DNA from 4 places in the Streptomyces sp. NPDC040610 genome. Region 3 is predicted to be linked to each of the others. Evidence: riboswitches for the same ligand, from Rfam matches in the RefSeq annotation. Region 3 holds a riboswitch; each other region holds the start of a gene.
The links. A riboswitch is a leader RNA that binds a small molecule or an ion and turns the genes downstream of it on or off. The one in region 3 is predicted to bind cobalamin.
Positions count from the first base shown of each region.

Region 1 (2,191 bases), on a different contig from region 3:
GTCCGCCTCGCCGTCAGCGACAAGGGCGGTGAGCTGGCCCGGGACCTCCTCGAAGCACAGGCGGTGGACGGCCCCTGCCTGGAGTCCTACGGCACCGGCTGCCCCGTGCCGCCCGTCCGGCTCACCTCGGCCGACGCGCTCGCCCGCTGGCCCGGCTTCACGGAACGGGCCCGCGCGCGAGGCGTGGAAGCCACGTTCGCGGTGCCGCTGCGGGCCCGCAAGCGGGTGCTCGGCGCGCTGAACGTCTTCGTGGCACCGGCGCCGAACGGGAACCGGCCCCACGTCCGTCCGCAAGAGGGCGAAGAGGACAGCGCGTTGGTGCTCGCGCAGGCGCTCGCCGACGCCGCCGGAGTCGGGTTGCACAACCACCGCGCGTACGCCGAGTACCGCGACCTCTCCCGGCAGTTGCAGGCCGCCCTGACCAGCCGCATCCGCATCGAGCAGGCCAAGGGGATACTGGCCGAGCGCTGGCGGACCGGCCTCGACGTGGCGTTCGAGGCGCTGCGGCGGCACGCGCGCCGGGAGCGCCTGGTGATGGACGTGGTCGCCGGAATGGTGATCGAAGGCGCCCTGGACGACGCGACATTGCTCGGCGGGGACTCGTAACGCAGCGGAGCGCGAGGAGGACTTGGCGTCAAAAGCCCTCTAGGCCACGGGCGTCTTCCGTTCTAGAGTCTGTCCTACGGCCCAAGCCCCCGGCCGGAGTTGCCTTATTCCACACCGTTGGGACCAGCCACACCGTTGGGACCATCCAAGGCCTCCCGTGCCGGCGCCGGGTTTCTCCCGCAGCTCGAGCGCGCGCGGTCGAGGACCAGCCCGGTCGACGACTCCGGGGGGAGCGGGTCGTTGGCCGGGCCAGGTTGTGTCCGCGCCGCCGCGCGCCGGGGCGTGCGCCGTGCACACGAGTCCGCACGTCAGGGGCGCGAGGACTGGTTGACAGTGTCCATGACCACCTGGGACTCTCCGGGCGACAAGTCCATACATCGAGGCGACGGTTGCCAGGAACCCGGTGCGACTCCGGGACGGTCCCGCCACTGTTACCCCGCGCGAGCCACCGCTCGCCCGCGCGCGGAAGTCAGGAACTGACCCGTCGTCCTCCTGCCATGGGGCGTGGAAACCCCAGAAGGAGGCCCACCGACATGTCCGTCACGTCTGCGCACAGCGCACCACACAGCGACACGGCGGCGATACAGTCCGCGACGATCGAGACCCGCGACTGGCTGATCGCCGCGGCCGCGGCGATCGTCGCACTGATCGCCCTGTACGCCGTCTTCATGGACAACGGCTCGCTGATCTCGGCGACCGGCGACTACCTGCACGAGTTCGCTCACGACGGCCGGCACCTCTTCGGTGCTCCCTGCCACTGATCGGGGCCGCACGCACCATGCCGACGTCCCCGAATTCCCCGAACTCTCCCACCGCTCCCGGCACTTCCCCCGATCCCTCTCCCGATCCCTCCCCCGACTCCTCCCCCGACCTCTCCGGCGAACCCCCCAAGTCGCCCGGGACCACTGATACATCCGCGCCCCCCGACACCTCCCGCGCCCCCGCCCGCGCCCGGACCGGCGGCTCCCCCGTGCTGCCGCTGCTCGGTCGCGGGATGGTCGCCGGAGCGCTCGGCGGGCTCGCCGCGGGACTGTTCTCGCTGCTGCTCGCCGAGCCCCTGATGGACAAGGCGATCCGCGCCGAGGAGGCCCGTTCGCACGAGCACGAGCCCGCGGGTGGCGCCGTCCAGCACCACGAGGAGCTGTTCTCGCGCTCCACCCAGCACGCGGGCCTGGTGATCGCGCTGGTCGTGGCGGGGCTCGCGATCGGCGTGCTGTTCGCCGTCGCGTACGCGCTCGTGCACCGGCGTGATCCGCGGGGCAACCCGTGGCCGCGCGCCCTCGCGTTCTGCGCGGCCGCGTTCTGCGCCGTGTCGCTGTTCCCCGCGCTGCGCTATCCGGCGGCCCCGCCCGGGGTCGGCGACGCGGGCACGGTGGGCGACCGGCAGGAGATGTGGCTGGGCGCGGTCGTCCTCGGCGTGCTCGGCATGTTCCTGGTGTGGCAGGTGTACGTACGCCTCGCCGCGCGCCCCGTACCGGTGCGGCAGTGTGCGGCCGCCGTGACGGCGGTGGCGGTCCTCGCGCTCCTGTGGGCGCTGCCCGACAACCCCGATCCGGTCCCGGTCAGCGCGACCCTGCTGTGGGAC
Region 1 is NZ_JBVIXA010000004.1:227,611-229,801, reverse strand. Features, by position in the region: gene ACZ6AA_RS16960 (ANTAR domain-containing protein) at 1-606, shown strand, start outside; cobalamin riboswitch at 956-1,105, shown strand; gene ACZ6AA_RS16955 (CbtB domain-containing protein) at 1,140-1,367, shown strand; gene ACZ6AA_RS16950 (CbtA family protein) at 1,601-2,191, shown strand, end outside.
Region 1: it holds a riboswitch for cobalamin, as region 3 does, so the genes downstream of both, ACZ6AA_RS16955 (CbtB domain-containing protein) here and ACZ6AA_RS33305 (ABC transporter substrate-binding protein) in region 3, are expected to answer to the same signal.

Region 2 (2,191 bases), on a different contig from region 3:
CCCTGCGCGCCGTCGCGCAGGGTGGTGTCGTAGAGGTGGAAGCTGTCGCCGAGCGGGGTTTCGGCCGGTGTGGTGCGCGTGTGAGTCACCGGGCGTCCTTCCTGAGCGGTTGTCGTTGTGGGGTTGCCTGGTTCGGCGGGCGCCGTCGGCCGCGCGTGGGCGCTCTTCGAACCAGGGCCGCGGCGTCGGGGCAGGCCGCGAGGGCAGGTGGACGCCGCCGCGGGAGGGGGGGACACGCGGGGTCGGCGCAGGGGGCGCGGGTGAGCGCGGGGGCACCTGGCCCGAGGGACCGTTTCCGTGCCGTCTTGCCGCCAACCCTGTTGGGGCGGGGGCGAGCATCGGCGTCGGCCGTCCGGTCTTCGGGTACGAAGTCGCTCGGAGTCGGCCACGCGGAAACAGCGGCACAACGCTGTGCCTGCTTCGCCGGGCCGCCTGAGGTGGTCCACGGCGATGGACATGCTTGCTTCAAGGGCGTGCGTACGACTGGAAAGTCAGGCGGGCCGCGGCGCGGGGCGTCGAAGGCGCGGGCCGCCGCGCACCGTTCACATCAGGGCAGGTCCGCCCCGCCCCTGTGCGGAGAACGGGCGGCTGCGGCTCCGCTCGTGCGGGAGAAGACGCGGCAAGGCATGCAGGGGACTCCCCGACGTTTCGGCTCCATCCTCGTGGGCCTCGTCGTGGTACCCGCGGACGGCGATCTGACTTCCGGGAGCGTGGGCTCGTCCGGTCACAGTGGCGGGACCGTGCCGGATTCTCACCGGCTTCCCCGTGCCGCAGGTTTGACGTCCCCATGTGTAGCAGCCGCTCCCGTCCCCGTCACCCCCTAGTGACCCCCACCCAGCCGCACCGGGCGGGGTGCCCTTACGGATTCCCACGGCCCTGTTCCGCGCGGATCGACAGCCCGTAGGCTGGCCGCAGCAGCTGGTTCGACCCGTCCGCCAGGCGGGGGCGTCGCAAGAGGGAACCCGGTGGGAGTCCGGGACTGCCCCGCAGCGGTGAGCGGGAACGACCGCCGTCACACGCACTGGGCCCGACGAACGGGGCCCGGGAAGCGACGGCCAGTAGGTGTCCTCCCTCGGGGGGCGGGTCCGCGAGTCCGAAGACCTGCCAACTGCCCGCGTGCGGACCACTCCGCGCACGGACATCCCGGTGACCTCGAGGGCGGGTCGGCGTACAGATCGGACGGACGATCGCGCCATGCCTCGCGGGGTCGATTCCGTCCCGTCCGTCATGCCTTCGCGCTCCCACCCCGTCGCCGGTACCTCAGGGCACCGCCCTGACCAAGGCGCGAAGGGGGCCATCGGTGCGGAACAACAGACCGCAGGAGATCATCGTGGACGGCAAGCCCATGATGGCTGTGGCCGTGAAGGAGTTCGAGAGTCTGCTCGCCACCCGCAGACAGCTCGGGAGCCAGACCGCGAGGCTGCGGATGCTGCGCGACACACTCGTCGACATGACCGAGTTCCTGGACACCCTGGTCGAGGCGCTCGACGACGACGCCCCGCCCCGGACGCCGAGTCCGGGCCCTCCGGACACCCGCCCGGCACTGGTCACCGAGATACGGCGACGCGCGCACCAGGTGCGTGCCATCACCGGAGCAGGGCGCACCGGACGCGGCGGTCACCCGACCGAACGCAGACTGGGCAAGGCCGAGGACACCGCCGACGGCAATGGGGACTGCTGATGCCGGAGTCCGCACCGCCCTTGACGCCCTCGCCCGGAGCGACGCACGCGTACAGCCCCTCGTTCGTCAGTAGTTCTCGGACGCCGCAACGGCGTCCTGCAGGAGGTGTCGGATGAGTTTCCGGCTCGCGGCGTACGCCGTGTGCGTCGAGGACGGCCGGGTGCTGCTCGCCCGGCACGTGCCGCCGAGCGGCGAGAGCAACTGGACTCTGCCGGGCGGCAGGGTGGAGCACGCGGAGGATCCGTTCGACGCGGTGATCCGGGAAGTCGCCGAGGAGACGGGCTGCGACGCGGTGGTCGAACGCCTCCTGGGCGTGGACTCACGGTTGATCCCCGCGGCGGACCGCGCCCCCGGCCTCCCCGACCACCAGAACGTCGGCATCTTCTACCACTGCCGCATCACCGGCGGCCACCTGCGCCCCGAACCGAACGGCGAGACCGCCGAGTCCCGCTGGACCCCGATCCCGGACGTCGCCCGCCTGCGGCGGTCGTCACTGGTCGACATCGGCCT
Region 2 is NZ_JBVIXA010000002.1:63,461-65,651, forward strand. Features, by position in the region: gene cimA (citramalate synthase) at 1-89, opposite strand, end outside; adenosylcobalamin (AdoCbl) riboswitch at 680-776, opposite strand; cobalamin riboswitch at 916-1,111, shown strand; gene ACZ6AA_RS07185 (hypothetical protein) at 1,301-1,681, shown strand; gene ACZ6AA_RS07190 (NUDIX hydrolase) at 1,794-2,191, shown strand, end outside.
Region 2: it holds a riboswitch for cobalamin, as region 3 does, so the genes downstream of both, ACZ6AA_RS07185 (hypothetical protein) here and ACZ6AA_RS33305 (ABC transporter substrate-binding protein) in region 3, are expected to answer to the same signal.

Region 3 (2,191 bases):
GATGGCCACGGCGATGGAGAGGAACAGGACCGCGAGTCCGGCCAGGGAGAGGAGCGCACCGCGCAGCGCGGCACGCAGGCGGCCAGCCGGGGATGCCTGACGTACGTCACCTGGCGCGACCTCGTACGACGCGTCGCCGGGCGCGGTCTCGGACGACGACGCATCACCGGGCGCGGCCTCGGAGGACGCGTCACCGGCCACGGCGTCGCGCGAGCCGCCGTCCGCGGCGCCCCTCACTTCGTCAGGCCGAACTCGCGCAGCGCCGCCGCGACTTGTTCGATGCCGTCGACGGTGCGGACGCTCGGGTTCAGGGCCTGGCCGCTGAGCAGGACGTAGCGCTTCTTCTTCACGGCCGTGAGGTTCTTCGTGGCCGGGTTGGACTCCAGGAACTTGATCTTCTGGCGGGCGCTCTCGGCGGACTGGGACCTGCGGGTGAGGTCGCCGATGACGAGGACGTCGGGGTCGCGGTCGGCGATGGTCTCCCAGTTGATCTGGGGCCACTCCTCGCGGGTGTCGGCGAAGGCGTTCTGCACGCCGAGTTCGCGGGTGATGACGCCGGGGGCCCCGCAGCAGCCCGCGATGTAGGGGGACTCGGAGTTGGCGAACCAGTACATGAGGGTGGTGTCGGAGGCGTCGACGGACTTCTTGGCGCGCGCGGCCCGGGACTTGAGGTCCGCGATCAGCTTCTCGCCGCGCTTCTCCACGTCGAAGACCCGCGCGAGGTCGCGGATCTCGCCGTACACGGTGTCCATGGTGAGGGTCTTGGTGCGGGTGCCGTCGTCGTCACCGGCGTTGTCCTTGCCCGCGCAGTCGGTCGGCGAGACGTAGACGGGTACGCCGAGTTCGGTGAACTTGGCGCGGTCGGCGACGCCGCCCTTGCCGACCGTGTAGAGGAACGACGCGCTGACGAAGTCGGGCTCCTTGTCGAGCACCTTCTCCAGCGCCGGGTAGCGGTCGGCGAGCCGCGGGACCTTGGCGTTCTCCTTCTCCAGGCCCTTCAGGACGGGGTCCGTCCAGGTGCCGGTGCCCACCATGCGGTCGGCCAGGCCGAGGGAGAGGAGGATCTCGGTGGAGCCCTGGTCGAGGGAGACGGCCCGCTCCGGCGGGGCCTGCACCTTCGTCCGCTCACCGCACGCGGTGAGGGTGACGGGGTAGCCCGCCCGCGCCTTGTCCGACGTCTTCGCGGGCGAGCCGCCGCACGCGGTCAGCAGGACGAGGCCCGCGCTCAGCGAGGCGGCGAGGGATGTACGGCGAACGCGCCGCGTGGTCGAAGGCACACGTCTTCCCGAGTCTCAGGGCTCATGCGCGGAGCCTGGTCTGCGAACTCCGCCGCCCGTGCGGACGGCGGTGCCAGCAGGTCTTCGGACTCGGGTTCGTCCGGGCGGGGCCGCCTTCCCGGGGTCCGTGGACTCCCAGTGGCCGCTGGCCCCGCCCGTCCCCCTCACCGCTGCGCGTCAGTTCCGGACTTCCACCGGATTCCCCGACCCAGATGCGGGTACGACTGGCGTCCGCAAGCTATCACTCCGGCGCGGCATCACCCCTGGTCGGGGCGCGGCTCACCGCGGTAGGTGCCGAAGGACCACTTGTTGCCCTCGGGGTCGGCGACCGCGAACTCGCGGCTGCCGTACGGCTGGTCCTCGATCTCGCGGATCACCTTCACACCGGCGGTGGTGAGGCGGAGGTAGAGGTCGTCGACGTGGTCGGTGACGACGTACGCGCCGAACGTGCCCGGCCGCAGGCACCATTCGGCGGCCTTCGGGTCGTAGCTGCCGAGCATGACGCCGCCGCCCTCGGGCCAGTCGAGCTGGGCGTGGGCGACGCGGTCGCCGTCCTCGTAGACGGCGGTGCGCAGGAAGCCGACGGTGCCGACGAGGAAGTCGATGAGGGCGGGGGCGTCGTCGGCCTGGAAGGTGGCCCAGACGTCGGGCGCGCGCCGGTGCGCAGGGGCTTGGTCGGCCTGACCGGCCTGATCAGCCTGGCCGGTCTGCGGGCTCTGCGCGCTTTGCGTGCTCTGCGGGGTTTCGTTGCTGTTCATGTGTCCCAGTCTTCGCCGCCCGCGTGCCCTCCGGCTTGGATATTCCGGCACTCCTCGGCCATCCAGGCGCTGGGGCTCACGCCCGTGTACTGCCGGAAGTCCCGTACGAGGTGGGAGTGGTCGTAGTACCCGCAGTCGGCGGCGATCCGGGCGAGG
Region 3 is NZ_JBVIXA010000012.1:219,860-222,050, reverse strand. Features, by position in the region: gene ACZ6AA_RS33310 (FecCD family ABC transporter permease) at 1-78, opposite strand, end outside; gene ACZ6AA_RS33305 (ABC transporter substrate-binding protein) at 234-1,277, opposite strand; cobalamin riboswitch at 1,336-1,521, opposite strand; gene ACZ6AA_RS33300 (VOC family protein) at 1,535-2,035, opposite strand; gene ACZ6AA_RS33295 (helix-turn-helix domain-containing protein) at 2,032-2,191, opposite strand, start outside.

Region 4 (2,191 bases), on a different contig from region 3:
CGCACCGCCCCCGGCGCCCGTACCCCCAGCACCACGTCCGACAGCGGCAGCACCGCGAACCGCTTGTTCTTGATGGCCGGGACGTCCTTGAGGGCCGGGTCGTCCAGGAGGCGCTTCTTCTTCTGGGCGACCGTGGAGGCGCCGTAGTCGTAGATCAGGATGACGTCGGGGCGGCGGTCGACCACCGTTTCCCAGGAGGCGTCGCCGAAGGGCTTGTCGAGGTCGGACATGATGTTGCGGGCGCCCGCGCGTTCGATGATGTCGTTGCCTATGCCGCGGCCGCCCGCGGTGAAGGCCGTCTTGTCGCCGCTGTCGTAGACGAAGACGGCGGGGGCCTTGCCGCCCTTCGCCGACTTCTTCGCCGTGGCGGCCAGTTCCGCCTTGGCGTCGCGCACCCACGTCTCCGCCCGGTCCCTGACCCCGAACGTCGCGCCCGCCTCGCGCACCTCGCGGTACACGTCGTCCATCGTGACGGGCTTCTTGACGCAGCCCTCGATGTTGAGGCGGGTCTTGATGCCGGACTTGGCGAGGGCGTCGCGGGAGCGGCCGTCGCCCGCCGCGAAGGCGCTCGCGTAACCGCCGTACACGAAGTCGGGGTCGGCGGCGAGGAGCTTCTCGTAGGAGGGGTACTCCTTGGCGAGGACGGGGCGCGACTTGTACGCCTTCTCGTACTCGGGGAGCACCTTGTCGTCGAGGTAGGCGGTCCCGGCGATGCGGTCCTTGAGGCCCAGTTCGAGGAGGATCTCCGTCACGTGCTGGTTCATGGTGACCGCGCGCTTCGGGGGCGCGTCGTACGTCGTCCTCGTCCCGCAGTTGGTGACGGTGTACGGGAATCCGGCCTTGGCGTCGGGTTTCCCGGAGTCGTCGTCGGACGACGAGGACGACGAGCACGCGGTGAGCGGCAGCAGGATCGCCGCCGCGGCGGGCAGGGCGAGGGCACGTACGCGGGTACGCATGGGGTGCGGGCCTCCTCCAGGGGATTTCCGCGTCCCCTGAGTGCATGTGGAGGAGGCGGCAGGTCAGTTCCTGACTCCCGGGCGCGCGGGGCGCGGCCGGTCACAGTGGCGGGACCGCGCCGGATTTCCACCGGCTTCCTGGGTCCTGCCGCCTCGAGGGTCGTGAATCGTGAAGCTCGGCCTCAGTATGCCTCGACGACCCTGACGTCCTCCTCGGTGACCTCTCCTTCGACGATCCGGAAGGAGCGGAACTGGAAGGGTCCCGCGTCGTCGGTGTCGGCGGTGGAGACGAGGACGTAGTGGGCGCCCGGCTCGTTGGCGTAACTGATGTCGGTGCGGGAGGGGTAGGCCTCGGTCGCCGTGTGCGAGTGGTAGATGACGACGGGCTCCTCGTCGCGGTCGTCGAGGTCGCGGTACAGCTTGAGCAGGTCGGTCGAGTCGAACTCGTAGAACGTGGGCGAGCGGGCCGCGTTCAGCATCGGGACGAAGCGCTCGGGGCGGTCGCTGCCCGCCGGGCCCGCGACGACGCCGCACGCCTCGTCGGGGTGGTCCTTGCGCGCGTGCGCGACGATCTGGTCGTGGAGGGCCTGGGTGATGGTCAGCATGTCGGCCAGGATAAGCAGCGGGGCGGCCCCGTACCGAAGTGTGGTACGAGGCCGCCCGCATGCTGGACAGGAGCTGTCCGGGGTCAGTCCTTGGTGACCGGTGCGTCGTCCGCGGCGTTCGCGGCGTTCTCAACGGCCTGGCCGGTGTGCACGCGCTTCTTGAAGGCCGCGGCCTCCGGGTTGCGGCTCTTCAGGACCAGGTAGGACACGCACAGGATCGCGGCCCAGATCGGGGCGCAGTACAGCGAGATCCGCGCGTCCTTGTCGATGCCCATCATCACGATGACCATGCCGATGAAGGCGAGCGCGAACCAGCTCGTGTACGGGGCGCCCGGCGCGCGGAAGGTGGACTGCGGGACGAGCCCGCGGTCGGCCTTGCGGCGGTAGTTGATCTGGGAGACCAGGATCATGATCCAGGCCCACATGCCGGAGATGGTCGCGAAGGAGACGACGTAGTTGAACGCCTCACCCGGCCACTGGTAGTTGATCCACACGCCGACGAGCATCAGCGCGGCGGAGGCGGTGGTGCCGACCAGCGGCAGGCCGTTCTTGGTGAGCTTGGTGAAGAACTTCGGGCCCTGGCCGTTGAGCGCGAGGTCGCGCAGCATGCGGCCGGTGGAGTACATGCCC
Region 4 is NZ_JBVIXA010000004.1:163,670-165,860, reverse strand. Features, by position in the region: gene ACZ6AA_RS16625 (ABC transporter substrate-binding protein) at 1-956, opposite strand, end outside; cobalamin riboswitch at 1,001-1,120, opposite strand; gene ACZ6AA_RS16620 (M67 family metallopeptidase) at 1,139-1,561, opposite strand; gene ACZ6AA_RS16615 (amino acid permease) at 1,645-2,191, opposite strand, start outside.
Region 4: it holds a riboswitch for cobalamin, as region 3 does, so the genes downstream of both, ACZ6AA_RS16625 (ABC transporter substrate-binding protein) here and ACZ6AA_RS33305 (ABC transporter substrate-binding protein) in region 3, are expected to answer to the same signal.